Regions from separate parts of the Ruegeria sp. CDSB086 genome, predicted to be linked through region 1. Evidence: riboswitches for the same ligand, from Rfam matches in the RefSeq annotation. Region 1 holds a riboswitch; each other region holds the start of a gene.
The links. A riboswitch is a leader RNA that binds a small molecule or an ion and turns the genes downstream of it on or off. The one in region 1 is predicted to bind cobalamin.
Positions count from the first base shown of each region.

Region 2: linked by a shared signal. The riboswitch ahead of AC2FIO_RS08885 (DUF1636 family protein) and the one ahead of AC2FIO_RS12490 (DUF1636 family protein) in region 1 are both predicted to bind cobalamin.
Region 3: linked by a shared signal. The riboswitch ahead of AC2FIO_RS22350 (metal ABC transporter ATP-binding protein) and the one ahead of AC2FIO_RS12490 (DUF1636 family protein) in region 1 are both predicted to bind cobalamin.
Region 4: linked by a shared signal. The riboswitch ahead of AC2FIO_RS17835 (hypothetical protein) and the one ahead of AC2FIO_RS12490 (DUF1636 family protein) in region 1 are both predicted to bind cobalamin.

Region 1 covers NZ_JBXWOV010000005.1:293,173-300,300, forward strand. The annotation lists gene AC2FIO_RS12480 (acetate/propionate family kinase) at 1-1,059, opposite strand, end outside; gene AC2FIO_RS12485 (bifunctional enoyl-CoA hydratase/phosphate acetyltransferase) at 1,052-2,491, opposite strand; cobalamin riboswitch at 2,640-2,845, shown strand; gene AC2FIO_RS12490 (DUF1636 family protein) at 2,947-3,303, shown strand; gene AC2FIO_RS12495 (ABC transporter ATP-binding protein) at 3,300-4,085, shown strand; gene AC2FIO_RS12500 (ABC transporter substrate-binding protein) at 4,096-5,046, shown strand; gene AC2FIO_RS12505 (FecCD family ABC transporter permease) at 5,048-6,061, shown strand; partial or broken gene AC2FIO_RS12510 (4Fe-4S binding protein) at 6,211-6,465, shown strand; gene AC2FIO_RS12515 (4Fe-4S dicluster domain-containing protein) at 6,526-6,726, shown strand; gene AC2FIO_RS12520 (chaperone NapD) at 6,723-7,016, shown strand; gene napA (nitrate reductase catalytic subunit NapA) at 7,013-7,128, shown strand, end outside.
Region 2 covers NZ_JBXWOV010000003.1:405,448-412,575, forward strand. The annotation lists gene AC2FIO_RS08865 (hypothetical protein) at 1-513, opposite strand, end outside; gene AC2FIO_RS08870 (TolC family outer membrane protein) at 588-2,006, opposite strand; gene AC2FIO_RS08875 (protein-L-isoaspartate O-methyltransferase family protein) at 2,102-2,755, opposite strand; tRNA gene AC2FIO_RS08880 (tRNA-Cys) at 2,983-3,056, shown strand; cobalamin riboswitch at 3,343-3,552, shown strand; gene AC2FIO_RS08885 (DUF1636 family protein) at 3,637-4,026, shown strand; gene cobW (cobalamin biosynthesis protein CobW) at 4,023-5,078, shown strand; gene cobN (cobaltochelatase subunit CobN) at 5,082-7,128, shown strand, end outside.
Region 3 covers NZ_JBXWOV010000018.1:20,305-27,432, reverse strand. The annotation lists gene AC2FIO_RS22365 (hypothetical protein) at 1-114, shown strand, start outside; gene AC2FIO_RS22360 (metal ABC transporter solute-binding protein, Zn/Mn family) at 197-1,096, opposite strand; gene AC2FIO_RS22355 (metal ABC transporter permease) at 1,093-1,995, opposite strand; gene AC2FIO_RS22350 (metal ABC transporter ATP-binding protein) at 1,988-2,836, opposite strand; cobalamin riboswitch at 2,976-3,186, opposite strand; gene AC2FIO_RS22345 (DUF998 domain-containing protein) at 3,729-4,478, shown strand; gene AC2FIO_RS22340 (bifunctional aspartate transaminase/aspartate 4-decarboxylase) at 4,928-6,559, shown strand; gene aspT (aspartate-alanine antiporter) at 6,667-7,128, opposite strand, start outside.
Region 4 covers NZ_JBXWOV010000009.1:47,428-54,555, reverse strand. The annotation lists gene AC2FIO_RS17850 (YbaB/EbfC family nucleoid-associated protein) at 1-292, opposite strand, end outside; gene AC2FIO_RS17845 (DNA polymerase III subunit gamma/tau) at 450-2,201, opposite strand; gene AC2FIO_RS17840 (protein-tyrosine phosphatase family protein) at 2,359-2,856, shown strand; gene AC2FIO_RS17835 (hypothetical protein) at 2,864-3,271, opposite strand; cobalamin riboswitch at 3,356-3,575, opposite strand; gene AC2FIO_RS17830 (alpha/beta hydrolase family protein) at 3,720-4,577, shown strand; gene rsgA (ribosome small subunit-dependent GTPase A) at 4,586-5,614, opposite strand; RNA gene ffs (signal recognition particle sRNA small type) at 5,773-5,871, opposite strand; gene AC2FIO_RS17815 (bifunctional 2',3'-cyclic-nucleotide 2'-phosphodiesterase/3'-nucleotidase) at 5,911-7,128, opposite strand, start outside.

The sequences.
Region 1 (7,128 bases):
TCGGTTCGGGTCCATATCAATCCCGATCCAGCGCATCCCTTCGCAAACCATCTGACGGATACGGGCGGCATTTTCACCGATGCCTCCGGTAAAGACCAAAGCGTCAATGCCTTCCAGCGCGGCAGACAAGGCGCCCAGTTCACGGCGGATGCGGAAGACATAATACTCAATCGCTTTGCGCGCATCCGGAGTATCTGCAGCCAACAGGGTGCGCATGTCCGAGGACATGCCGGACAGGCCAAGCAAGCCGGACTTTCGATAGAGAAGCTCGGCGATTTCGTCTGCCTCCATCCCTTCTTGCTGCATCATGTAAAGCACGACCCCCGGGTCCAATTGCCCGCTGCGGGTGCCCATGGGCAGACCGTCGAGCGCCGAAAACCCCATGGTCGAGGCCACGGCCCGACCACCCGACACCGCACACATCGACGCGCCATTTCCCAGATGCGCAATGACGACGCGGCCGTCGTACAAACCCGGCGCAATTTCTTTCAGCTTTTGCGAGACGTAGTCATAGCTGAGCCCGTGAAACCCGTATCTGCGAACGCCCTTTTCGTAGAATCTTTGAGGCAATGCGAAGGTATCATTCACCCAAGGGTGTGTCCTGTGAAACGCGGTATCGAAGCACGCAATCTGGGTGGTACCAGGAAAGGCTGCGGCGGCCGCCTTGATACCCGCAAGGCTGTAGGGTTGGTGCAAGGGCGCGAAGGGAATGAAACCACTTAGCGTATCAAAGACGTGCTCGTCCACCACGACAGGTTCCGAATAGACTGGTCCGCCGTGAACGACGCGGTGGCCCACGGCCCGGACGTAAATGTCCGGCAGGTATTCGCGGGTAAGTTCAAGAAACGCGCTGATGGCCTCGTCATGTGTTTTGGCTCCAGACAACTGACGGTCGACAGACCGCCCCCCTGCTGATTGGGCCAACAAGCGTGGTGCATCCCCCAACCGCTCGATCTGACCGCGCCAGCGCATACTGGGACGTCGGTCCTCGACCAGTTCGTAAAGCGCGAATTTCAACGAGGACGACCCGGCATTCAGCGCCAAAACATGTTCAGCCATGGATTTTGCTTTCATTCGCAATTGCATGCAGCGCCGCGACAGCACAAGACGCCAGCCGCGAAGCATCATCATCTGCCCGAGATGTCAGGATAATCGGTGCCGCAGCACCTATCACAACGCCGGCAGCCTCGGCATGAGAGATATATGTCAGCTGTTTGGCTACCATGTTGCCGGCTTCGATATTCGGAACAACCAGAATGTCTGCGACCCCCGCGACTGGTGAGGTGATGCCTTTTGTCCGCGCCGCGTTCAGATCAACCGCGTTGTCCATGGCCAAAGGACCATCGACCAGCCCGCCGGTGATCTGTCCACGCTCGGCCATTTTCGACAACAGCGCGGCATCGACAGACGACGGTAAATGCGGATTGATGGTTTCAACCGCTGATAAGACACCAACCTTGGGCATCTCGATGCCAATAGAATGCGCAAGATGGATGGCATTCTGAACAATGTCGGCCTTGGTTTCGAGATCCGGTGCGATATTCACCGCCGCATCTGTAACCATGATGGGCCGGGACATGCCTGGCACGTCCATCACGAACACATGCGACAGCCGCCGCCCGGTTCTCAGACCTTTTTCCCTGCGCAGAACGGCGCGTAACAAGACATCCGTGTGCAAATGACCCTTCATCAGCATCCGGGCCTTACCTTCAACGACAAGCCCGACCGCGCGTTGGGCAGCCACTTCGTGGTCTCGCGCTTCAATGATTTCAGCTCCGGACAAATCGGCCCCAAGCTGGGCGGCAGCGGCGGTGATTTTGTCCGGATCGCCAACCAAAATCGGAGTAATGATGCCGTTTTCCAACGCGAGTAATGCCCCGCCTAGCGAATTCGGCTCTTCCGGGGCGACGATCGCTGTGGGCATCGGGTCCAAAGGACGTACCCTTTCCAACAAAGCGTCGAAATGCCGGTGACGCTGAACGATCAGTCCCGGCACCTCGACCGAGTCGAAGGTCAAATGCCGCGACGGTGGCGTGACCTGTACGGTACCGCTCAGGATCAATGCGTTATCCCCGACCCGGCGCACCTCGGCGGAACAGGTCAGGTCGCCGTCTTCACGCTTTTCGGTAACAGCCACAAAGGCGGTCAGTTCTTCGCCCGCCATAACCGGAGCATGAAAACTCAGGTCCGCCCGACGTGTTTGCGTACCGGCCCCCGGTAAGATGTTTCCAATGACTGCAGCCACCAGACCCGCGGGCCACAAGGCGGGCGCGACAGCCTCGGGGTGTCCATCTCCATCTCCGTCATAGGCCGCCAGATTCAGCGGGTTGTGGTCACCCGAAGCCGAGGCAAACGCGTACAAGTCGTCCACGGTGCACAATCGGGTGACCTGCGCCTTGTCGCCTACTTTCAATTGAGAATAGGTTCTGTTTTCTTGAATTTTCATCTCGTCCGGCTTTGTTTTTGAATGCGTGTTCGTCGTTTCAAACATTGGATGTGCGGCCCCCCGGAACCAGAACATATCCACCTTTGCCCCTACATTTCTGCGACGCAGCGTAGTCAGATCGTTGGCAAATGACAAATGACCTCTGTGCGTGGGGCGCTGAGTATTATCGCTTGACCCAAAATCGGAACTCGGGCAAGCATCACCGCGATGGTTCCCTGTGGTTCGCCAAGGGATGAAAAGGGAATACGGTGAGGTAGCCAACAAGCGCCAAGTCCGTGACTGCCCCCGCAACTGTAAGCGGTGAGCGACGCCAAATACCCACTGACCCCAAATGGGTCGGGAAGGATGGCCAAGCCACGACCCGCAAGTCAGGAGACCTACCATCCGATGTTCAACCAACCCGGGGCGGGGCGTCCTGGAAGGAGGCTTTATGACACGTCTAAGACGTGATGGCATGATTGGTACCTTCTGTCCGCGCTTGGCAACAGGCGGAGTGGGCCATGTCGATCAGTCCTGATCATTTCCTTCTGATTTGCGAGACCTGCGAGGGTTCTGACCGGGCGGATTCATTGCGCGCTGCGCTTGCAAACAAGCTTCCATCCAGTTTTGACATCCAAAGCGTTTCCTGTATGGCCGGTTGCGGTCGTCCCACAACCGTCGGGTTTCAGGCATTAGACAAAGCGCAGTACCTTTTCGGTGACATCCAATCGGCTGAGGACGTGGATGCTTTGGCCGAATTTGCACATCAATACCATCGCATCGCGGATGGGTGGACCAACGCAACGCAGCGCCCGCCTGCCCTTCTTGAAAAGACTCTGGCGCGCCTGCCGCGGCTAAAAGTGGAGACAAGCGCATGACCTGCGGAGCTTTCCTTGAGGCGCGCGGGCTGGAGTTTTACGCCCTGAACGGCGACGTACTGCTGCAAAACATCAATTTCGAACTGAATGAAGGGGCCACTCTGGCAATTGCCGGCCCAAACGGTGCGGGTAAGACAACGCTGCTGAATCTTTTGTGCGGCGGTGAAGAGATTGTGCTGGGGGACGTTTTGGTAAAGGGGCGCAGCCTTCGGCAGCTTTCGGCGATGGACCGCGCCCGAATGATCGCCGTGGTCAGTCAGCAGGAATCGCCGGACGGGCGTTTGTTTCTGCGCGACTACGTGGCCCTTGGGCAAATCCCAATCCGCGCCGACCGATCTGCGGCTGAGCACGCCCTGGAATTGGACCGCATCCTGAATCTGACCGGACTGGTTGCCCTCGCTGACAAGCGGATGGCCGTGTTATCCGGCGGGGAACGCCAGCGCGCTCATATCGCAAGGGCGCTGGCGCAGAACCCGTCGTTGCTGTTTTTGGATGAGCCGACGAACCATCTGGATCCGGACGCCAAGGGACGCATGCTGTCGCTGGTCGCCGAGCTGGGCATTACGGTGGTCATGATCGTCCATGATCTGGTCATGATCCCGGAATTCGCGACCCATGTCGCGTTGATGAAATCCACACGCCTGACCGGTTTCGGCCCAGTGCACGAAGTGCTGACACCCGAAAGGGTCCGTGAAACGTTTGGTGTCGATTATCTTAGCTTTCAGCATGAAGGCCGCATGATCCCGGCACTGGATATCAGAAGAACCACTACCTCAAACTAGGAAAAATAACATGAACAAAACTCTCTGGTGCGCTGCACTGATCAGCGGCATTGCAACTGCCGCAACAGCGCGCGAGATCACCGTCGACAATTGCGGCGAGCCGATGGTGTTTGAAACTCAACCCGAGCGGCTGGTCGTACACGACATGAACATGACCGACATGGCCTTTGCGCTGGGTTTGCAGGACAAGATCGTGGGCCTGACGGGCATCACCGGCTGGTACAAAACCAGCCCCGAGTTTGACACCCTGCGCGGCGACATCCCGGAACTTGCACCCAAGTATCCGTCAGTAGAAAATCTGGTCGCTGTCGAACCCGACCTTTTCTTTGCGGGCTGGTACTATGGCATGAAGCCGGGCGGTGACGTGACCCCCGACACGCTTGCGCCGTTTGGCATCAAAACGATGATCCTGACGGAAAGCTGCGTACACCTGGATAAGGATCGCCCAGAAGCCAGCATGGATTTGCTGTTCACCGACGTCCTTCGCTTGGGCAAAGTAATGCACGTTGAAGACAAGGCAGAAGAGCTGGTTTCCGGCTGGAAGGAGGAACTGTCCGCGATTCAAACACAGACAGCCGACCTGCCGAAGCCCCGCGTTTTCCTGCTGGACGGCCCCGCCGATGCCCCGTTTACGGCTGGTAAGTTTGCCATTCCCGACGCGATGATTGCTGCCGCTGGCGGCGAGAACGTCACCCATGACATGGACACCAGCTGGGGACGTTCCTCGTGGGAGGCTGTTGCCGCTTCGAACCCGGAATTCCTGGTTTTACTTGATTATCAAACTGGAAATGGCGCCGCAGATACCTTCAAGTTCCTGCAGGACCATCCCGTGATGTCTCAGACGGACGCGGTCAAGAACGAACGCTGGATTGGTCTGCGCTACGAGGAACTGACACCCGGACCGGCAAATATCGAAGCAATTTCGAAAATGGCCAAAGCCATGCACCCGGGCCTGAACTGATATGGGCCGACTTGGCCTTACACTCTTTCTGGGGGCGGCTGTATTGGCCGCCCTTTTGCTAACCTCGACGGTCTACGGGACCACATCCATTCCGGCCTCTGACGCACTGGCCGGTGTCTTGTTGGGCACGGGAATAGTGGAAGGGGAAATGTCTCCGCTCCACCGCATCGTGTTTGACCTGCGCTTACCACGCGCGCTGTTTGCCGCCGTGATCGGTGCCGGGCTGGGCATCGTCGGCGTTGTCCTGCAAACCACCACACGCAACGATCTGGCGGACCCGTTTCTGTTCGGCCTGTCCTCTGGCGCTGCGGCGGGAGCTGTCTTTGTCATTACAGTAACCGGAGATGTGCTGGGCTTTTGGACCCTGCCACTGGCCGCGTTTTTCGGAGGGCTTGTCGCATCAGGTATTGTGCTGGCTTTGGTTCATGGGCTGCGCACAAGCGCGCCCGAAAAACTGATCCTCGCGGGGCTTGCGGTTTCGTTTTTGTTTTCAGCTATTACCAATTATCTGATTTTCGCGGGCGACAGCCGTGCGGCCCATTCGGTTATCTTCTGGATGCTTGGGGGTTTGGGTCTTGCCCGGTGGGAGACATTCCCGCTGGTCTGCGCAGGTTTAGCATTGATCCTCGCCTATGCAATGTACCGTAGCCGCTGGCTTGATGCACTGCTGACTGGTGATTTGACGGCCGCCACCCTGGGTGTGCCCGTTCAAGGCCTACGGTTCCGAATGTTCTTCGTCGCAGCTCTTGCAACCGCTGTATTTGTGTCCGTCGCGGGTGTGATCGGTTTTGTCGGCTTGATGGTTCCCCACATCGCACGCGGTATCGCGGGGCCTTTGCACAGCCAGCTCGTGCCTACCGCCGCCATTGTCGGAGCAGCTTTGCTTACAGGCTCGGATATCCTGAGCCGTCTGTTGCTTGCCCCGCAAGAGCTGCCTGTTGGGATTGTCACGACATCGCTGGGATCGGTTTTTGTTTTTCTTCTACTAATCCGAACCGCGCGCCCTCGCAGATGATCTCAAAGGGTCGCTTCGGCAAAAAAATTAAAGTTTCCTAAATGACTAATATTTAACAGGCCAAATGACCTAAATCAAAAAAGGCCCCCACAGATCACGGTATGCGATACACTCGATTACAGGAATCGAGTGTAGCCAGGTCGCATGCAATGCAACAACTGACCAGCCGACGCGCGTTTCTAAGCGCAAAGATCAGACCAGAGGACGGCAATATCGCCAGACCTCCGGGCTCGGTTGAGCTGTGCTTTGTTGAAACATGCAGTAAATGTGGTGATTGCGCAGATACTTGCCCCGAAGATGCGATCGTCATCGGGACAGATGGATATCCCCGCTTCCAGCCCACTGACAATCCCTGCACCTTCTGCGGTGACTGCGCCCGTATTTGTCCAACCGAAGCGATATCGATTGACCGTTTGCCAGATTGGCCATGGCGCGCCGCGCTTACATCGGACACCTGCCTATCTATGAAAGGCATCAGTTGCCGCATCTGTCAGGACAATTGCGAACAAAGCGCGATCCGTTTCAAACTGATGACCGGCGGCCGCGCAGAGCCGGTGCTTGACCTTGATACATGCAACGGCTGCGGGATTTGCCCAAGTTTATGTCCCGCCGATGCCATTGCGCTGGAACGCCAACCTCAACCACAAATGGAAGCTACTCAATGAACATCTGCGGTTGTCTCGCCCATGTCGCACCTGATCACACGAGCGCAGCAGCGCGCGTGATGAAGGGCACGCCGGGTGTCGAAATTCACGCTGAAACGGAAGATGGCCGATTTGTTGTCGTCGTCGAAGACACTCCAACCCGTCTTGCATCCGAAACCATCATGGATCTGCACCAGATCCCAGGCGTCATCTCTTTGACCCTGACTTATCACCATTTCGAGGATCTCGCGGACGCCCATCCGCAGCCCGATGCCCCAAGCCCAACCACCAGCCGGAGGCCCACGCAATGACACATTCTGAATCCCGTCGGACTTTTCTCAAGGCCTCTGCGGCCGCAGCAACGGCGTCAGCCGCTGGTATTCCGCTGGCGGCCGGTCAAGCCAATGCCCAGGCCGGAGCGCC
Region 2 (7,128 bases), on a different contig from region 1:
TTCTTTGGCCTTTGCCTGAGTGGGTTCGGCTTTCTTTCCCTCGGTATCCGTAAATTCTTTGCGCGCGCTGAATTCAAGGGCCTTCGCCGGAGTACCGGAGTACTCGTCTTCGCTGTCGCCATCCGGCTCCCACTGGTCCTCAGTGCGTGCAATCGCCGCTTCTAGGGCTTCGATCTTTGCGCTCAGACTGTTAGTCGGGTTTTTGGGCGGCTCTGGCGCGGCCTGTTCTTTGTTGGCGGGGTCTTCACGATTAACGATGTCGCACGCGCGCAGAAGCATCGGCTTGACCGACGCGTCAGCCGTGTAGCCTGCTTTGACCTCTGTTTCATTCTCCGGGCCGTCCTGAATGCTGGACGTTCCGCCGACTCGCAATGCATCGGTAAGTACCAATCGCCCGGGCTTGCGGGCGATTGAAGGCGCCGACTCCGAGGTTTGCTCACCTCTTTCACCGACTAGCCGTTTGATCGAGGACAGCACGTCCTCTACTCTGCCGTTCACGACTTTTTCCGTCATTGTTCTCTACCGCTCTATCCTCAGGATTGAGTGTAGCCAAACAAACCGGTCGTCACAACAGATAGTATTGGCCCTTAGTCGCGACGCAACGCTTTGAGAACGCGATCCAGGTCCTTGCTTTGTCTGCTGACCTGAGCCGGCGCTTTCTTGACCAGGTTATAGTACAGCGTCGGATCATAGATCTGCACGGCCAGTCCCAAACGTTCGGCGGTCAACAGGCCCTGTGCCTGCACTAACTGGTATGCGGCCCGCGATCGCTCGATCCGCGATGCAACCTCGGCCAGTTGCGCGTCCAGCAAATCCTGCTGTGCGTTCAGTACATCCAGCGTGGTCCGGGCACCCAAAGTAGCTTCTTCGCGGATACCATCAAATGCCACCTGCGATGCCCGCACCCGTTCGGTCGACGCCCGCAAACTTGCTGACGCGGCTTGGAAACGGGCGTAGGCATCTGTCACACCCTGAGTGATATCTTTCTGCACATTCAACAGGTTGGCGCGCGATGCATCCCGTGTAGCCATGGCGCGGCGCACGCTTGCGGCCAAACGGCCACCAGCGTAAATCGGCTGACTGAAGTTCAGCGAAACACTGCCGTCTTCGATATTGTCATCGTTGTCATAGGTCTCAGTGATACCGGCGTCGGCGTTCAGGCTGACATTCGGACCCAGGTTGGCGCGCTGTTGCGCAACGATCAGGTCGAAGGCACGCACCTGATGCTGTGCCGAAAGAATGGCGGGGTGGTTTCGCTGCGCCAGGCTGACGGCCTGCGGTTCCGAGCTTGGCAGATTTGGCAGGCTCGGTTGACCAGCTGTGCGTCCGGGCGATTTGCCAACGGCATTCACGTATTCCGCCCGCGCCGTGTCGAGGTTACCGCGTGCAACGGCCAGATCAGCTTGCGAGCTTGCAAGCTGGGCTTGTGACAGCGCAACGTCCGTACGCGTGACTTCGCCAACATCAAACCGGTCCTGCGATGCGCGCAGTTCCTCTGCCGATACATCGACGTTGTTCAGGCGGATCTGTACGGTTTCTTCCTGCAGCAGCACTTCGAGATACGCATTGGCACCGCGGAACAAAACCTGCTGTTCGATATCAACAAGGGTCTGCCTGGTCGACAGCACCGTTTCTTGCGCCGATTGCTTGCCCAGAACAGCGGCCCCACCATCGTAGAGCAGTTGGCTGAGGGTCAGCCCCGTAAAGAAGTTGTTCGGGTCGGTTCTTGTCACCACATCGCTGACGTTGCGACGGTTATAGTTGCTGCTAATCGCGACCGTCCAGTTGATGATCGGTCGAAGCGCTGACAATGCAATTGCCACGTCTTCGTCCGCCGCACGCAACAATGCGCGGTTCTGTTCCAGCAACCCGCTGGTATTGTACGCGCCAATGAATGCGTCAGTAATATTGTCGGCCCAAACGGCCCGTCCCGGTACAAAGCTAAGTGCGACCCCCGCAGTCAGCGCCAGCGCCTTGACCAGCTTTCCTCCCGCCATAGAACTCATAACGAAATCCTCTCAAATCAAAATTACGCTGCTCTGCCGACAGTTTGCGCGTTTGTGTTCAACTAATCAAGGCGGCAGAACAATCCGCCATAAAACTATAGCGAAAATACACGGTTCGTGGAAAATGCCTGCAAAATCGGTGCATTGGCATTAAACGCGTCCCGCCAGGTCACCCGATCCCCAGATTTATGGCCGATACGGACGATCCCCAGTGCACCTTGGACAAAAAGGCACGCAATTCGCCCATGGTCCTTAAGTTGCGCGATCAACGCATCCGGAACCTGTTCCACACCACCCTGGACCATAATCACGTCATAGGGCCCATGTTCGGGGGCACCTTGCTCAAGCGGGCCGACATGGACAATCGCATTGTCAGCCTCCGCCTCCATCAGGATAGACTGAGATTCGGCCGCCAGATTTTCATCTTCCTCTACGGCAACAACCAGCTGTGCCATGCGCGCGGCGACTGCCGTCGAATACCCCAAGGCCGGAGCAATATCCAAAACCGACTCGTCGTTCGAAATGTTCAATATGTCCAGAATCTTAGCCAGGGTCCGCGCCTCCAACATGCAGCGCCCATCACCCAGTTCGATCAATCCCTCGACATATGCCGCTTCGCGCTGCGCGTCCGGCACGAAATTCTCGCGCTTGACGGTCAGCATCGCGTCTATGATGGGAAACTTCGTGACATCAGAAGGACGTATCTGCGTATCGACCATCGTCCGGCGGCGGGCTGCGAAATCTGTCATTGGATCGCTCATCTTGCTCCCTTGGGTGATTGAGTTCTGCCACATCCTTGAAAAACCGGCAACGGCCCAGACACGGAAACTTTGCAATCTTCACAAGATACAACGTCGCAACCAAAGACTAAGTTGGCACCCGGCCCTGAAATTTGCGCTCCCCCCTCTGGACGCTCCTGTCGAAAGCTGTTAAAACGCCGATCACACCACGGCAAGTATTTGATTTTACTTGAAAAGGCGAGTTGGCGGAGTGGTGACGCAGCGGATTGCAAATCCGTGTACACCGGTTCGATTCCGGTACTCGCCTCCATTTATTTCCAAGCACTTAGCTTTCTGCGCTGCTTTCGCAATTTCGGACGCCTAAAGTTCAGTATCAGATGCATGTTGCGATTGCGGGTCCAGCGATTCCATTTACACAACCGCACTACTTGATTGCCAAACCGAGAAGTGCTGAATCATCTGCGACGGCCGGGCTGAATTGCGCCTCGCTGCGTGATCGGATCGCATCGGATGCCGCTGACTGACTTCGGCAAGTCGCTTTTCTGACGTAGCGGGTTTTCAAACCCCAGTCGTGCTTGACAAGCCCCCTGCCCGTGCCGCATGTCGCATGCGTTGGTGTCCATCCCCGGATGGATGAAAAGGGAATGTGCCAGCGGTTATTCCGCCAAGCACAGCCGCCCCCGCGACCGTGACCGGAGAGGGTGCCCAAAGCCACTGGCCTAATAGGCCGGGAAGGCGGGACATCCGACAGAGGCCCGCCTCTGACATCCGCAAGCCGGGAGACCTGCCAGCACCCGAAGTTGAAACCGGGCGGGGTGTTCCGGTGTCGGGTCCATGTGCAGACGCGTGGCCCGCATGAAACCCCGTCCCCCGTATAAAGGATGAGGGGGATGAGAGACGTGACCGAGACCACACCAGTCGAATTGCTGGTCTGCACGACATGCCGCCGTGGGTTACCCATCGAAGATGACACCCAGCGACCCGGTACTTTGCTGCATAAAGCACTTGAACAGGCGGGCTTGCCTGACGGCGTAGACCTGAAACCGGTGGAATGCCTGTCGAACTGTGATCAAGGATGCTCGATCGTTTTGCGCGGTGGCCCATCCCGATGGACCTTCGTTTATGAAAACCTCGACGAGACCGACCATGTCGAGACCATCGTCGAAGGCGTAACCAAATATCTGGCCGCCGAAGACGGTCTGGTGAAATGGCGCGAACGCCCCGAACATTTCCGCAAAAACTGTGCGGCCCGCATTCCCCCGATTGGAGCCCTGAAATGAGCAATCTCGAAAAACTCCCCGTCACTGTGATCACCGGCTTTCTGGGCTCGGGCAAAACCACCCTGGTAAAGCACCTGATGCAGAATCCGCAGGGCAAGCGCCTGGCCGTTATCGTCAACGAATTTGGTGATGTGGGTGTGGATGGCGATATTCTGAAATCCTGCGCCATTCCGGATTGCCCGGCGGAAAACATCATGGAACTGGCGAATGGCTGCATCTGCTGCACCGTAGCCGATGATTTCATCCCGACCATTGAGGCGCTGATGGCGCTGGAGCCGCGCCCCGATCACATCCTGATCGAAACGTCCGGTCTCGCCCTGCCCAAACCGCTGCTCAAGGCGTTTGATTGGCCCGATATCCGCTCGAAAATCACCGTTGATGGTGTGATCGCTCTGGCGGACGCCGAGGCCGTCGCCGCTGGGCGTTTCGCACCAAATGTCGAAGCCGTGGACGCCCAGCGCCTGGCTGACGACTCGATCGACCACGAAACGCCCCTGTCTGAGGTGTTCGAGGATCAGATCTCCTGCGCGGATATCATCCTGCTGACCAAGCCCGATCTGGCTGGCCCCGAAGGCGTGGTGAAGGCCAAAGGGATCATCGCCGACGAAGCTCCCCGCCCCCTGCCCGTAGTGGAAGTCGCCGAAGGCGCCGTGGACGTCCGCGTCGTATTGGGCCTCGAAGCCGCCGCCGAGGATGACATGGACGCGCGCCCGTCGCATCACGACGGCCACCACGACCACGAACACGACGATTTCGAAAGCATCATCGTCGAGTTGCCCGAACAGACCGACCCGGCGGAACTGGTCGCCAATATCGAACGTCTGGCCAATGATCTGAACATTCTGCGCGTCAAAGGCTATGCCGCCGTTCAGGGCAAACCTATGCGTCTGCTGGTGCAGGCCGTTGGTGCCCGCGTACGTCACCAGTATGACCGGCCGTGGGAGCCCGGCGAAGAGCGCCGCTCGCGCCTGGTGGTCATTGCCGAGCATGACGACATCAATGAGGCCGCAATCCGCGATATCCTCGTGGGTGTGACCGAGGCCGCCGAGTAAGCCATGCACGTCGTCTTCCGCGAAAGCCACGGGTTAGAAGAGACCGAAACCCCGACCGATCTGGGTCAGAGCCCGGCGGATCTGGTGGTGCTGTCCTTTTCGGACAGCGACCTTGGCGCTTTCGCGGCAGGATGGCATCGCGGTGGCGGGTCCGAAGGTCGCATGCCGACGATGCGATTGGCCAATCTGACCGCGTTGAAACACCCGCTGTCTGTCGACACTTATGTCGAGCAAACGCTCGAGGGCGCCAAGGGCATTCTGATCCGTTTGATCGGCGGCGTCCCTTACTGGTCCTATGGCTTGCAGCAAGTTCTGGCGCTGGCACAGGCTAAAGGCATCGCGCTGGCCGTCCTACCCGCCGACGGGCGCGAGGATACTCGGCTGGATGACTACTCCACCCTGCCCGTCTCGACCCTGCGGCGGCTTGCGCATCTCTGTGACACCGGCGGTGAAGTCGCGGCGCAAGCGGCTCTTGCCCAGATGGCGCTTGCGGCGGGTCTCTATGCCGGACCCGTGATGGGGGCCAAGACCCTGCCCGAATGCGGTGCATGGTGCCCGGATCGCGGCGTCATCCCGGCGGATAAAGCGTTCACCACCGACGCAAAGCGTATCTTGGTAACGTTCTACCGGGCTTACCTTACCTCGGCGGACACCGCCCCGGTCGCAACTTTGATCCGCAGCCTGCGCGCACGCGGGTTTGAGGCCGTCGGTCTGTTCGCTCCCTCGCTGAAAGCCCCGCTTGCCGCCGATTGGCTGCGCGAAAATGTCGTGGCGCTGAACCCGGCGGCGATCATTAATGCCACCTCTTTCTCGGGCAAGGGCGCATCCGGCACCTCTCCACTGGACGCCGCCAATGTGCCGGTGTTTCAGGTTGCTCTGGCCACCTCACGCCGCCAGGCTTGGGCCGAGGCGGAACGCGGTCTTTCGCCCGCTGATCTAGCGATGCATGTCGTCCTGCCCGAAGTGGACGGTCGGATCTCGGCAGGCATCGCCTCTTTCAAGGAACCGGGCAAGCGTGACCCGCATCTGGAGTATTCCCGTTTTGCCCACCGGGCTGAACCGGAACGGATCGAGGCTATCATCGACAGGGTCACCGGCTGGTTGAACCTGAACGACAAGCCCAAAGGGGATCAGGTCCCCGCCTTGGTGCTGTCCACCTATCCCGGCAAAGACTGGCAGATGGCCCATGCGGTGGGCCTCGATGCTTTGGCCTCGGCCGAGGCGATGCTGGCCGACCTGCAGGGCGAAGGGTATGACACCGCTCCTGCCCAGCCGATTTCTGATACGTTGTTGGACGCGCGGATTACGTGGTCGCTTGGCGAATATCTTACTGCGCTGGCAGACTTGCCGGAACAACTGCGCGCAGACCTCGAAACCGTCTGGGGCAAGCCCGAGGATGATCCGGCCTTTGCAGATGGCGCGTTCCACTTCACCGCCCTGCGCCGCGGCAAGGCGCTGGTCGCGTTGCAACCTGAACGCGGCACGCCCGAGTTGCGTGATGACGATTATCATGACCTGTCGCGTACCCCGCGCCACAGCTACGTGGCCTTCTACCTTTGGCTGCGCAAAGGTCTTGGTACGGATGCACTGATCCATATCGGCGCGCACGGTACGCTGGAATGGCTGCCAGGCAAATCTGTGGCGCTGTCCAACGAATGCTGGCCCGAGGTACTGATTGGCGATCTACCTGTCATCTACCCCTTCATCGTCAACGACCCTGGCGAGGCCGCGCAGGCCAAGCGCCGGATCGGGGCGGTCACGCTCGGCCATATCCCACCGCCAATGAAGGAAAGCGGTACCCCGAATCGGATGGTTCGGCTGGAATCGCTGCTGGATGAGTTCTCGAACGCAGATGGTCTGGACCCCAAGCGCCGCGACCGCCTGCAAGAAGATATTCGGGACGAAGCGCAAGCCATCGGGCTGGAGAACGACCTCGGTCTCGATCAGGCCACCTGCATCGCCGAGGCGATCACCCGGATCGATCGTTTCGTCTGTGACATCAAGGAAAGCCAGTTCGGAGACGGGCTGCATATCTTTGGACGTGTGCCCG
Region 3 (7,128 bases), on a different contig from region 1:
TTGGATGACAACAAGACCATGATGTCACGGGACGTTTACGCAAGACTGTTCGCCTCGCTGTTGGATCTTTCCCGAACTTTGGGAGAATACGAAGATGGATGGAAGCCGGACTAGGGGACGATTACCAAGAACCCGCTGTTCCAATGCACGGTACGGGGGGTGGCGGTTCAGGCGCCGCCCCGTACCTAAAGACTAGTTAGCTTGCGGTTGCGTTCCCAAGCGCGTTCAACAGAGTGTTCAGATTGTGCTGGAACATCGCGAGATAGCTGGTGGCCGGACTACCGCGTTCCGACAAGGCGTCTGAGAAAAGCCGTCCACCAATCACGATACCGGTTTCATCCGAGATTTGCTGAATCAAAGTAGGGCTTGTGATGTTTTCAACAAACAGCGCCGCAGCACCATCCGCCTTCAGTTGATCAATCAGAACAGCAAGATCCTTGGCTGATGGCTCCGCCTCGGTATCGATGCCAACCGGCGCAAGGAAAGTCAGTCCGTAGGCGTCTGCCAGATAACCAAATGCGTCATGTGCAGTCACAACCGTGCGGCGATTGGCAGGCAGGCCTGCCAGCTTCGTCTTGGTTTCTGCATCCAGCGCCTCAAGCTGCGCAATATAGGCCGCAGCATTGGCAGCGATTTCTTCGGCGTGCTCGGGCATCGCCTCTGTCATCACGTCGGCCACATTGGTCACGTAAATCATGCCGTTCGACAGCGAGTTCCAAGCGTGGGGGTCGATTTTGCCCTCGACTGTGACAGGCGTGATACCATCGGTGGCAACGTGCACGGTTGCGTCAGTGCCCGATTCAGCGATCAGGGTATCGGACCATGTCTCAAAGCCCAGACCGTTGACAAAGATGATATCCGCCTGGGCAACGGCCTTCGCATCTGCAACCGAAGGCTGATACACATGCGCATCCGCATCCGGGCCCACGATTGTCGTAACTGTGGCCAGATCGCCCACGACCTCTTCGACCATGTCGCCGAGGATCGAAAAGCTGGCGACGATCTTGACGTTGTCTTCTGCCGCAACGGTCGGCAATGCAGCCAAAGCAAACGACACAGAGGCGATGCCGGCATAGAGTGACTTCACAAGAGTCATTGTGCTCTCTCTTCTTGTTGAATATGGGCAATGGGGATGTCTTTGGAAACAGACGGTTTGCGCATTCGTCTGCCAAAACCAAGGGGACCGAAAATGGCCGAGAACAGAAAGAACCCACCGGCAACCAAAACGATCGCCGGGCCGGACGGCGTGTCCGGGAACAGGTAGGACAGGGTCAGGCCGATCCAGCAACTGGACAAGGCAAACAGAAAACCCAGGACCAGTTGCCCGGTGATCGTACTGGCCCAATAGCGCGCCGCAGTTGCGGGCAGGATCATCAAGCCAACGGCCATCAACGTTCCCAGTGTTTTGAACGCGGCCAGCAGGTTCAGAACCAACAGCAGCATAAAACCCTGATCTACCAACCACGGTCGGCGCGTCTGCGTTTCGAAGAAAACCGGATCGCAGGTGCTGACAATCAGCGGACGAAGCAGAACGGCGAATGCCAGCAATGTTACTGTCGCCACCCCGCCGACAAGGACCATCGACGCGTCGTCGATCCCAAGGATTGATCCGAACAGGAAGCTTTTTAGTGGAACTGCGGACCCTGCTGCAGACAGGATAAAGATACCCACCGCCAATGCGATCAGATACAGCGAGGCAAGGCTGGCATCGCTGCGCAGGATTGTCCGGCGTGCAAGAAAGGCGGTCAAAATGGCGACGCCAACACCCGCGATAAGCCCTCCGACCAGCAGTGACATGACTGACAAGCCTGCCGTGACAAAGCCGATGACGATGCCTGGCGTAATCGCATGGGCCATGGCCTCACCAGCCAGCGATAGGCGACGCAGAACAAGAAATGCCCCCACCGGCGCGACCGAAGCCGACAAAACCGTGGTTGCCACAAAAGCGCGACGCATGAAGGCAAAGCTCCACATTTCGACGATCAGGTCATACATTGGCGTGCTCCGGTGTTGAATGGGTGCCACGGAACATCCAGGACGCCTGACTTTCCGAAAGGTATCCTTGTGCAACCAGCCGGTCTGGTGTCAGAACGTCATTCACCGGTCCGTGGGTCGCCTCTTGCCCGCCCAAAAGCAGCGCGTGGCTGCAATAATCCAGCACCGAGGAAAGATCGTGCACCACCAAAACCACCGCGCGCCCCTCATCGCGCCATCGGCGGATAATCGACAATAGATGTGCTTCGGTACTTTGGTCGACTGCGGCAAACGGTTCATCCAGCAGGATCAGCGGCGCGTCCTGCATGATAACCCGCGCGAACAGCGCGCGCTGCAATTGCCCACCTGATAGCATATGCAGAGGCCGGTCAGCGATATCCAGTACCCCGGCCTCATCCAGCGCGGCGGCCATCCGGTCGCGCGCGGCGGCGTCCAGCCCGGTACGATAACCAAACCCGCGCCATGCCCCCATCGCGGCAAGATCCCTCACACGGATGGGAAATCGGCGGTCGAACTCGGTCATCTGCGCCAGGTACCCGATGTCACGAGGACGCCCTTGCGGCCAAGTCAAACTGCCCGAAAGCGGATCCATCAAGCCCAGCAGCATCTTTACAAAAGTGCTCTTCCCCGACCCGTTTGCACCAAGAACGGCAAGGGTCGTTCCGGCCGCGATATCCATGGAGAGGCGGTGAAACAATGTCAGGTCGCGGTAGCCCAACGTCAGATCGCGGATTTGCAAAACGGCCGACATCAAATCACCGCGTAAATCGCGAGCCACAAGAGCGCCGACAGCGCCAGAGCCCCCGCGACCAGCGCCGGAACGCTGAATTCTGTCAGACACTTACCCCTTTGGGTGTCAGCTTTTTGCAATGACAACGGCAACGCCTCCTGTGTTTGGACAGGGGCAAAGCGAGCGCAAAGTCGTGCACGGTACGGACCGCTTGAAACATTGTCATCTCCCTCTGGGACACCCCGCCCAGGTTCATAAATTTCGGATGGCAGGTCTCCTGACTTGCGGGTCAAAGCTATCCCGATCCTTCCCAGGCTATTGCCCAGTGGACGATCTCGGGTCGCTCGCCGCCTACAGTTGCGGGGGCAGTCACGGAATTGGCCTTTTTACAGAACCGCACCGTATTCCCTTTTATCCCTGACCGCAAAATACAGTCGGGAACCATCGCGAGGACAAAATACGAATTGATTTGATTCGACAAGAGCGCAAACCTGTGAGGGATGGCTATTCGTTCCAGTCACCGGTCGACTACGGAGGACGCGGTAGACGTGAGGCAACGGTGGATACTACACGAGCCCCGCTTCTTGCAGCTTCAGACCCACGCCAACGGTCTTTTTGACTGAATTTATTCTGCCCGGACTTTTTTTGTCTGCAGTGGGATGATTTGGGTCTTTGACATCGCAGGTTATTCGCCTGACGGGGTGCCGATGTTAAGCGATTGATCTATTTGATCGATTGCCGTCTGAGCGGGGTGTTTTGGATAGTCTGACGCCGGTTGCGGCAAGGTGCAACCGCGGTTGTCGAACTAAGTTAAAGTGTTTGGTTTGAGGAAGAAGCGGATTTTCGCAAAACAGTAGCCAAACTTCCGATAAGCGGGACAAAGCTGACTAATGCCGCGATGGCGCAAAGGTCTGCTTTCGGAAGCGATCAGATGCACCTGAACGGAGGCTACTGATTTACCGGTGCCAGATTCTGGAAGTTGTGATCCCACTCTGTGATTGACATGGATGAGCGACGTGTTCTGATCGGCTTGCCAGACGGAAGGTGCCAACTCGTCAGGGCAATCGCTCTAAGAAGCGTGCGCGTCAACACAGGGGCAGAGCTTTTGCGGATAACTCTCTGGGGCAACTCACGATCAATAAGCCTTGTCGTTTTGCCCATTATTAGTGGACTTTGGTTGGCGATAGGCGTGGGCATCATAAGTGCACTGACCCCCAACTATTCGCATATCGACCAATTCATGAGCGCACTCGGGGCTGTAGGGGCCCCCTTGGCGACGTGGACCAACTATGCCGTCTTCATACCGACAGAGATTTGGCTTCTGGCGTTCCTCGCAAGACTAAACAGTTGCCTCCCAGGCAGCAGGACAAAACGAATCTCGATATTGCTTCTATCCGCTTACGCCATTCTTTTGATACTTGCCGCCTTTCTGCCTTGTGATGCGGGGTGTGATAGTCGAGGCAGCGACGAGAACATGACAAGCACGTTGGTCCATATTGCTCATATGGCAATTGCGGTGACGGCTTATCCGCTTGCGTTGATCGGTTTGCTGATCCTCAGCCTGACTGCCCCACCAAATTCGCTTCTGCGGCGCTTGGCGCCGCCAGCTACAATCGTCGGCTTCTGTTTGTTTATCACAATTTTCTTGATGCCAGTAACACAAGGCTTATTCCAACGCCTCCTCGAAGCATGGATCTACTTCCAATTTATATCGCTGGGACTATATGCTGCTTCAATTTTGCCTCAAAACTGACCTTCCTGCGGTGTGCAGCATTGGCCAAAGTGGGCTCAGAGCGATCGTTCTCTGCCCCCAATTTGGATGACAGCCATCAGCTCGAAGCGGTCATTCCTTACATCCTGCCTCGGAGATAGCAGTCGTTCCATCAAGGAACGGTGTTGGTAGAGCAGGCCACCTTCTGGACATTCGCTGTTTGCGCAGTTTTGGCGGCCACGAAAGGCAGCAATGCGCAGATGGTGAACCTTGCAAATTTTAGTGGGATGTCAGCACTGAGACCAAAGCGTCGGCGCAATTTCCATCACCCTGTCTGCCTTGCAAAATGGTTACAGCCAAGGCTTGAAATGAAGACTCGTAATTCTCGGTTTTACGCCGTTCCCATCAAATAGTGTTGTTTTCATTGACACATTGCCTTGCATGCGATCCGCTAAACTACGTCATCTGTTTTAACGCAAGGATTTGATGTCATGCCAGAATCACTCAACCTGCATAAATTTGAAAACCTAAGTCCTTTCCAAATCAAAGACGAACTTATTAAGTTGGCGCAAAAAGAGGCGCGGCAGATGGCTTTGCCATACCTCAATGCCGGTCGAGGGAACCCTAACTGGATCGCCACTAAAGCGCGGGAGGCGTTTTTCCTTTTAGGGCAGTTCGCTATGACAGAAGCTCAGCGCCATCGTAATGAGCCGCAGGTCGGTTTGGCCGGGATGCCGCAAGGGCCAGGCTGTTATGACCGGCTAAAAGCATATTGTTCCAAATCGGTTGAAGGAAACGGCCCTCCAGGTGCGGAAACTTTGGTGGCCGTAGTGGATTTTGCGATTGAGAAATTTGGTTTTACACCGGACGATTTCGTGCTCGAGTTGACCGACGGTATTGTTGGCGACCACTACCCGATGCCCGACCGGTGCATGGAGCACAACGAGGCGATTGTCCACGAATACGTTATGTGGGCGATGTGCGCGGGGCACCGTCCGGATGCGAAGTTCGATATCTACGCAGTTGAGGGTGGAACCGCTGCAATGTGTTATATTTTCAAGGCACTCAAGAACCAGCGGTTGCTGAATGCCGGCGACACCATTGCGTTGGGCACACCGATTTTCACACCCTATCTGGAAATGCCGGTACTTGAAGACTATGGGCTGAACACCGTGGATGTATCTTCGAAAGAAGAGGACCACTTTCAACTGAACGACGATGATTTCGAAATCTTGTCCGACCCGAAAGTCAAAGCACTATTTCTGGTCAACCCGGGCAACCCGTCTTCAGTCGCTATCAGCCCCGAAGTCTCGACTCGGCTTGTCGAGTTCGTAAAGAACCGCCGCCCGGACCTGATCATTCTGACTGACGATGTTTACGGGACCTTCGTTCCGAATTTTCAGTCTATCTTGGGGCATCTGCCTGAGAACACAATCGGGGTCTATTCGTACTCCAAGTATTTCGGTTGCACCGGGTGGCGTTTGGGCGCGATTTTGGTGGCCGAGAACAACATCTTCGACAAGATGATTGCGGAGGCTACGGACGAAACCAAGGCCGTCGTCAACGCACGGTACGAAACGTTGACGCCTGATCCATCCTCGTTCAAGTTCATCGACCGGATCGTCGCCGACAGCCGCGATGTTGCGCTGAACCACACCGCAGGTCTATCACTGCCGCAGCAGGTGATGATGACTTTGTTTTCACTGGTCGAGCTTATGGACGAAGAGAAGGCCTATCAGAAATTCTGCTGGGGTATTCTGAAGCACCGCTTTGACGAGTTGGTCGAAGGGATGGGCATCGAAGTTCCAGATAACCCGCTGTTCGACAAATACTACGGTATCATCGACTTCGAATTCTGGCTCCGTAAATACGTGGGAGAAGAGGTGGTCGAGTGGATCAAAGAGAATGTCCACCCGCTAGATATATCCTTCAAACTGGCTCAGGATCACGGGATCGTTTTGCTGAATGGATCGGGCTTTGACGCGCCCAACTGGTCAGCGCGGGTATCGTTCGCCAATTTGGATGATAGTGCTTACCGCCAGATCGGAAGAGCGGTGCGCGCGGTGGCCACGGGTTACGTGCAGGCCTACCGTGCCTCGAAAGGACTGCCGTTGCACGGTTGAGATCTAGCAATAGCAAAGAGGAACGGATCAGCGTGATGGTTTGCACAAACGCTGATCCCACCCGTCCAGGTTAGGACCCCGGTTGTCGCGCCCATTTCCGGTTTGACTCACGGAACAAAAGCCACAACCAACGGTCCCCAGAGCGTTAGGAAGATGTTAGCCACGGCATAGGTCATGGTGAAGGCTGGTGTGGGAGTCGAGTTTCCGGCCTTTTCCAATAGTGTCGCAAAACCGGGATTGCCCGAGCGTGATCCGGTCACAACCGCACAGGCCTCAATCGGGTTTTTAATACGCAGGGCGAAATAGTTGATTGGGAACTGCACGATCATGGGCATCAATGTAACCACCACACCCAACAGCAACAGCGTGATCCCATATTCCTGAATCGCTTCTAGTGCGGGCTTGCCTGCATTGAGGCCAACGACACCAACAAACACAGCTAATCCAAAGCTCTGAAGGAAATTCGCGGCCCCTCGGTTAATGCCGCCGATCTTGGGTCGCCGGATGCGCATGTAGCCGATGATCAACCCTGTAACTAGGCAACCGAGACCGGACCCCAAAGCCACTTT
Region 4 (7,128 bases), on a different contig from region 1:
CCATCTCTGCCTGAGAGCGCTCGGCCGCTTTGGTTTGCGCGTCCTTGATAGCGGCCAGAATCAGATCTTCGACAACTTCCTTATCGTCGCCATTGAAAATCGACGGATCGATGTCCAGACCCTTCAGCTCGCCTTTTGCTGTGGCGGTGGCCTTCACTAGCCCTGCACCGGATTCGCCTACAACCATCAGGTTGTTCAGCTCTTCCTGCATGTCCGTCATCTTGGTCTGCAAATCCTGTGCGGATTTCATCATCTTGGCCATATCGCCCAGACCGCCGAGTCCTTTGAGCATTTCTTTTCTCCTGCAAATCGGTTTGCCGCCTAAATACGGATGCTGCCGGTAGGGTACAAGGGGAGAGCTTTTCCCGCCCGTCGTCAAGGTCTTTGGCAAGACCTTTCCTCCCGTTGGGCCCGGCAGCGCGGGAGTGTTTCCGCTTTGGTCGCTCGGATCAATCCTCCTCGAACGGATCCCATTCGTCTTCGACCTCCGGCAGGGCTTCGGTTTCGACCTTGGCGGCGCGTTCTTCCGGGGTTTCGATCCGCTTGATGCGCGCTTTTGGAAACTGCATCAGAACGGCTTGAACCAGTGGGTGTTGTTCGGCCTGTGCTTTCAACGCCAGATCAGCCGCGTCTCGTACCTCGGCGATTGTTGCTGCGTCCCCGTCGGCCACAATTGAGACGGCCCATCGGTTTCCGGTCCAGCGTTGCAAGGCCGAACCAAGCCTTTGCGCCAGATCGGTCGGCGCTTTGTCCGTCGGCGTGAACTCGATTCGTCCCGGGGAATACGAGACGAGACGCACGCCGTTTTCGACCTCAACCAACAGTTTTACATCCCGGTTCGTGCGGATCAGTTCGACCACGTATTCGAAGGTTGGATAGTGTGCCAGCGCGGTCTGGACGTCCTGGGCAAGCGCTGCAGTGGGCGCCCCTGCAGGCCCGCGTTGCGCCGAGAGATGCGCAGAGGACGTCGCCTGTGCAGGTGCATGAGTTGGCACAGCCACACCTCCGCCAGGTCCCCCGCTTGGTGGGGGGGGAGGTGCATCCTGTAGTCGTTTGATAAGCTCTTCGGGGCTTGGCAAATCGGCCACATGGGTCAGACGAATGATTGCCATTTCGGCGGCCATCATCGCGTTGGGTGCTGCAGAGACCTCCTCCAGCGCTTTCAGCAACATCTGCCACATGCGTGTCAACACCCGCATCTGCAGCGCCTCGGCCATCTGTTGACCCCGTGCGCGTTCATCCGGTGAAACGGTGGGGTCATCGGCGGCATCGGGCGTGATTTTGACCACGGAAACCCAATGGGTGATCTCGGCCAGATCGCGCAGAACAGCCAGCGGATCGGCCCCTTCGGCATACTGGCCGCTCAACTCAGTCAATGCCCCAGCCGCATCGCCACGCAGAATCATGTCCATCAGATCCAGAACGCGCCCGCGATCTGCAAGGCCCAACATTGCCCGAACCTGATCGGCGCTTGTTTCCCCTGCACCATGTGAGATCGCCTGATCCAACAGCGAGGTCGCATCGCGCGCAGATCCTTCGGCCGCGCGTGTGATCAAAGCCAGCGCGTCTTCTGCGATCTGTGCGTTTTCCGCTGCGGCGATTTTGTTGAGCAGACCGATCATGTCCTCAGGTTCGATCCGGCGCAGGTCGAACCGCTGACAGCGGGACAGTACGGTCACCGGCACCTTGCGAATTTCGGTCGTCGCAAAGATGAACTTCACATGCTCGGGCGGTTCCTCGAGCGTTTTGAGCAGCGCATTGAAGGCGCTGGTCGACAGCATGTGAACTTCGTCGATGATGTAAATCTTATAACGCGCACTGGCGGCACGATATCGGACACTGTCGATAATCTCGCGAATGTCGTTCACACCGGTCCGGCTGGCGGCGTCCATCTCCATCACGTCGACATGGCGTCCTTCCATGATGGCAACGCAATGCTCGCACTGACCACAAGGTTCGGTCGTTGGTTTGCCTTCACCATCGGGACCGATGCAGTTCATACCTTTGGCGATAATCCGGGCGGTGGTGGTTTTGCCGGTGCCGCGAATACCGGTCATGATAAAGGCCTGCGCGATCCGATCCGCTTCGAACGCGTTTTTCAGCGTGCGCACCATTGCGTCCTGTCCAACCAGATCTGCAAAGGTTTCAGGGCGGTACTTGCGGGCAAGAACCTGATAGGCGGGGCTGGGCGTTTCGGTCATGTCTGCTCTGTCAGATTCGTGTCAGAAATGCAGCGTAGAGACCCGGGCCGCCCGCGTCCACAGCAGGCTTTGTGGAATTTCGGTTTGGACCGCGTCTGTAAGCGGGATAAACCGGCTGTCAAAATTTGGTGGGCCGGTGGCAGTAGGAGCATAAGCTTTGGCAAAATTTGCAATCTACGCGCTGCCTGTTGGCTCAGGCACCATGGCGCTGTCCCCTTTGCCTGGCGGCGGCGGTGGGTATGTGGACGATTTGAGGGTGATACAGGACTGGAACCCCGATCTGGTGATTTCAATGACCACCGAGGCCGAGATGCAGCAGATCGGCGCAGGCGGTTTTGGTCGAGACGTTCAAAGCAGGTCCGCTACCTGGGTGCATCTTCCGGTCGAGGATTTTGGCACGCCGCCCCTGCCAATCGAAACTCTTTGGCCCCAAGCCAGCGCAGCCGCCCGGCAGGTTCTGTCCGACGGTGGACGCGTGCTGGTGCATTGCCGGGGCGGTTGTGGGCGGTCGGGGATGGTCGCGCTGAGGCTCATGGTGGAAAGCGGTGAAGATCCAAACCACGCGCTAAACCGGCTGCGCTTGGCCCGACCATGTGCGGTGGAAACGGATGAGCAGATGGCTTGGGCCATGAAACCGGCCCAGAGCGATCGGTGAACTAGGATCAGGCCGTGGCTTGTTGAACAACCTGATGCGATGGACGCGGTGCAAGGGACGATGCCTGAAGCATGGCGCAAGGCAAGGCCGCCAAAACACCAGCAGGCAGAGTGGAAAAGTCAGGGTTGAACATCATATCGGCGTATTCGTCCAACGTGTCGGCCGAGTCGCCCGTGTTTGCCCCGCAATAGACCCTGATCCGGGCCGGGCTGGCGCGAAACCGTGCGGTGCAACCCTCATCGCAATGGGTCAGTTCGCTGGAGCCGTCCACCTCAAATTCGCTGGTCGTCATTGGTTGTGCTGTTGCCATCGCCTCGGCCAATGACCGAGCCATTTGGGCCAATGCGGGGCAGGTTTTCCCCGTTTTCTGGCACAGGGTGGCGGTGAATTCGTGGGTCGTTGTCTTCCAGATCATAATGCGCCCTCCGCGCGGTGAGCGGGGGACGTGGAACAGGGAACTCAGCGTACTGAAGGCCTGCCCGGACACCCCGCCCGAGTTTCGGTTTTTACTTTGATGGCAGGTCTCCTGACTTGCGGGTCATTGCTTTGCCGACCTTCCCAGCCTTTCGGCCAGTGGTATTTCGGCATTGCTTACCGCTTACAGTTGCGGGGGCAGTCGCGGCCTTGGTCCGTTCCGGCTTTGCCGGGCTGGACCGCACCGAGTTCCCTTTTCATCCCGCCCCAATATAAGGACGAGAACCATCACCTCATCGCTAGCGGTTGTAGGTGGCTTGAGTCAAGCGGGCTGTTTTCCATCGTTCAAGTGGACGCTTGGTCACTTTGAAAATCTGTTGACTCTAGTCGCGCAAAAGCGCCGATATGCCATATGTGAACCGAATAGTTCAGATGCTTGCGAGGGCACCATGTTGGACAACACTCCGGTCGTTTTGACCGAAGACTTCACGTTTTCTGCCGGAGAGGCCGAACTGTCGGCACGGCTGTATATGCCTGCCTCGGCACCTGATGTGGCGGTTGTAGTCCATGCAGCCACAGGCGTACCGCGCGACTATTACCAGCATTTTGCGCGGTGGTTGGTGGAAGAACAGGGTATGGCCTGTCTGACCTATGACTATCGCGATTTTGGCCACTCTCTACACGGGCGCCTGCGCGATTCGCAGGCCACGATGGCTGACTGGGCGTTGATCGACATGCCCGCTGCTCGCGCTGAAATGCGACGCAGATTTCCCGCCGCCCAGCAGTGGAGCATTGGCCATTCGGTGGGTGGAATGCTGGGGCCAATTCAGCCCGATATTGAGCAGATCGACCGGATGATCTGTGTCTGTTCAGGTTTGGTGACGTTATCCGACCACCCCTGGCCGTATCGCGCACTGGCGACAATGTTCTGGTATGCCCACCCGCCATTGCTGGTTAAGGCATTGGGATACCTGCCGGGCAAGGCACTTGGGTTCGGCTCGGACCTTCCGGCACGTGTCTACTGGCAGTGGCGCAAATGGTGCACCGCTGCGCTGAGCTACGTGCCGGATATCGGCAAAAGCCTTCCAGACGCCCGTTGGGCTGCGTCGGAAACACCCGTTGATCTGTTCACAATGGACGATGATCAGGTGGTGCCGCCGAACGCGGTTTGGCGCTTGGCCGATCTTTACGGTCCCAAAGCCCGCCGGCATCAGTTGTCGCCGAAGGACTTTGGATTGGCCGAGGTTGGCCACATCGGCGCATTTGCGCGCCGAAATGCGGCCATATGGCCCCGGTTGATCGCCTGAGCCGGTACTTACAGCTTTTTGCGGGATTTCTTGTCCTGCTTCACCGATCGTACCATTTTACCAAAGGCCTTGTCGCGCGCGCGAGACTGCGCCACGGTTTCCGAGTTCCTTTCATCTTCGCGCCGCAGTTTTCGCCAACGCTCTAGCCGCTCTGTGTCAAGGGATCCGATGGAAATCGCATCCTGCACAGCGCATCCCGGCTCGGCCTGATGCTGACAATCGGAAAAGCGGCAGGTTTGGGCCAATTCCAGAATGTCGGAAAAGACCTCATCGACGCCATCTTGTGCATCCAGCAACCGCAAAGCCCGCATGCCGGGTGTATCGACCAGCCAGCCTCCGTTCCGCATCGGATGCAACGCGCGGGCAGTTGTCGTGTGCCGCCCGCGCGCGTCGTTCTCGCGAATACCGGACGTTGCCTCATCCAGACCAGTCATGGCGTTGACCAATGTTGTCTTGCCGACACCGGATGAGCCAACCAATGCAGCGGTCTGTCCAGGAGGGCACCAGGACAGTACTTGCTGCACGTCCAGGGTATCCAAAGCATTGATTGCCAGTACGGTCAAAAACGGAGCCAGCGACTCGGCTGCTTTGGAGAAATTACTAGGATCGGTACAGGTATCGGCCTTGGTTAGTATGACGACCGGATAGCACCCGGCCTGATGTGCCAAAGCCAAATACCGTTCCAGCCGGGCCAGATTGAAGTCGGCATTGCAGGAACTGACGATGAACAGCACATCCACATTGGCGGCGATCAACTGGACCTCGGCCGCGGTTCCGGCAGCGCGGCGTTTCAACAGGCTGCGGCGTTCCAGCAGGTGTTGAACCCGGTTTTGATCATCCGCCAATACCCAATCTCCGACGGCAAAGTCGCCCGTCGGTTGGATCAGGGTGAGCAGAGGTGTTTCACCGTTGATGCTTGCGCCGATCAGGCGATCACGGTGAACGGCTGTGATGCGAAAGGGAGCGCATGTAGGATTGGCCGCATGTTGTGCGGCAAAGTGTGAGGACCATCCCAGGTCCGAAAGTGTAAAAGACATTGTTCTGCCTGTGTTCAGGTACAGCAAGCCGTCTGGATGGCGGTCGCGCATCCAGCGGTAACGTGTTCAGGCAGGTGTGAGAGTCGGCCTCAGAAACGCTCTGCCCAAAGGGTTTTTGCTACAATCATAAAAGCCCTCCTGCGGCTAACGGTTCAAGTAAGTGAGAGGTTGGACATCGACCCAAGCGGGGCTCGTTGTGGCTGCTTCCTTCCGGACCTGACCAGGTTGGCGAGGCGCTCGCCCGCGCCAACCTCTCGAAATTCGATATAGGGAAGACACGCAGAAATGACAACCCGTCACAGTGAGAGTTGAATGCGCAAGAACCCTTCGGCATTCGTGCCAGCCAGCGTTGGGCTGAACTCTGTGATGTCCGCGAGGTGACGTTGTGCCTGTTGACCGGTCTTCAACAGGACAGAGGACCCCGGCATGGGCGCAAAACGGAATGGGCAGAGGCCCTGTTCCAGCGATTCCGTGGGCAATGCACCGGTCAGGTAATCCTTCAGCGCGTGTTGGATCGGCAAAGCCGGAACGTTGATGATTTCGGCGTCCCGTATGAACGGAAAATGCCCACCGCCGCTGGCGCGGTAATTGTTCAGTGCAACGACAAAGCGTTGTTCGGCCGTCACCGCGTGGCCTTGGAAACGAAGATCTGAGATGCGCCGGTATGCCGGATTTACCAGTCGCCCTTCCGCATCGAACCGGGGCGGTACGCTCAGATCGATCACGTAGCTTAGCCCGAACAAAACATCGAAATTGTGTCCGGCTCGATCAGGATTGACCAATTCAGTTTGCGCGCCGGGTTTCACCTGATTGAAAACGCCCGCAGACATTTCAAGCCAATCTCTGACGTGCTTTCCTGCCACCGCGACCGCACGAAGTTCGTTTGGAAAGATGTTCAGATCAGCCACGTGTCGCATGCGCATCACGCCCGCAGGAATGTCCGAGTAAAAACGAGGCCCGGCACGACCACCGAATTTCGAAGGTGCCACGGCGGACAGTAAAGGTGTCGTTTCACGGGCTGTACCCTTCAGGTTCTGGCGCACAGCCGAAGCCTGCGCCGCGGCCACTATCGCAAGCCCGCGATCCTTGGCGCAAAAGCTGAAATAGCTGTGCAGGTGCTGATCCGTATGCCCAATTGGTTCCTCGGCCTGTTTTCGTGTTGCGGAATGCACATCCGAAAATAGCGCCACCAATGACGGGTCCTCGGGTGCCGGGTCAGCACCTGATACTGGGCGCAGTTCAACGCGATGCGCCGCAACCGACCAACCCTTTTCTGTCGTGGCAGTCAGCGTTAGATCAATCACGCCAAGATGAGATCCGGCAGATCCCGGCATGACAACAGGTGTGCCATGCACCATACCGCCAGTGGCATCGACGTGTTCCAGCCCAGCGTGCGATTTCCCCGGCAGGGTAAGATGTGTGTGCCCGGCGATGATGGCGTCTATACCCTCAATCGCGGCAAGGGGGATAATCGCGTTTTCAAGATTGGGCGCGGGGTCAGCGGAGCCCAGCCC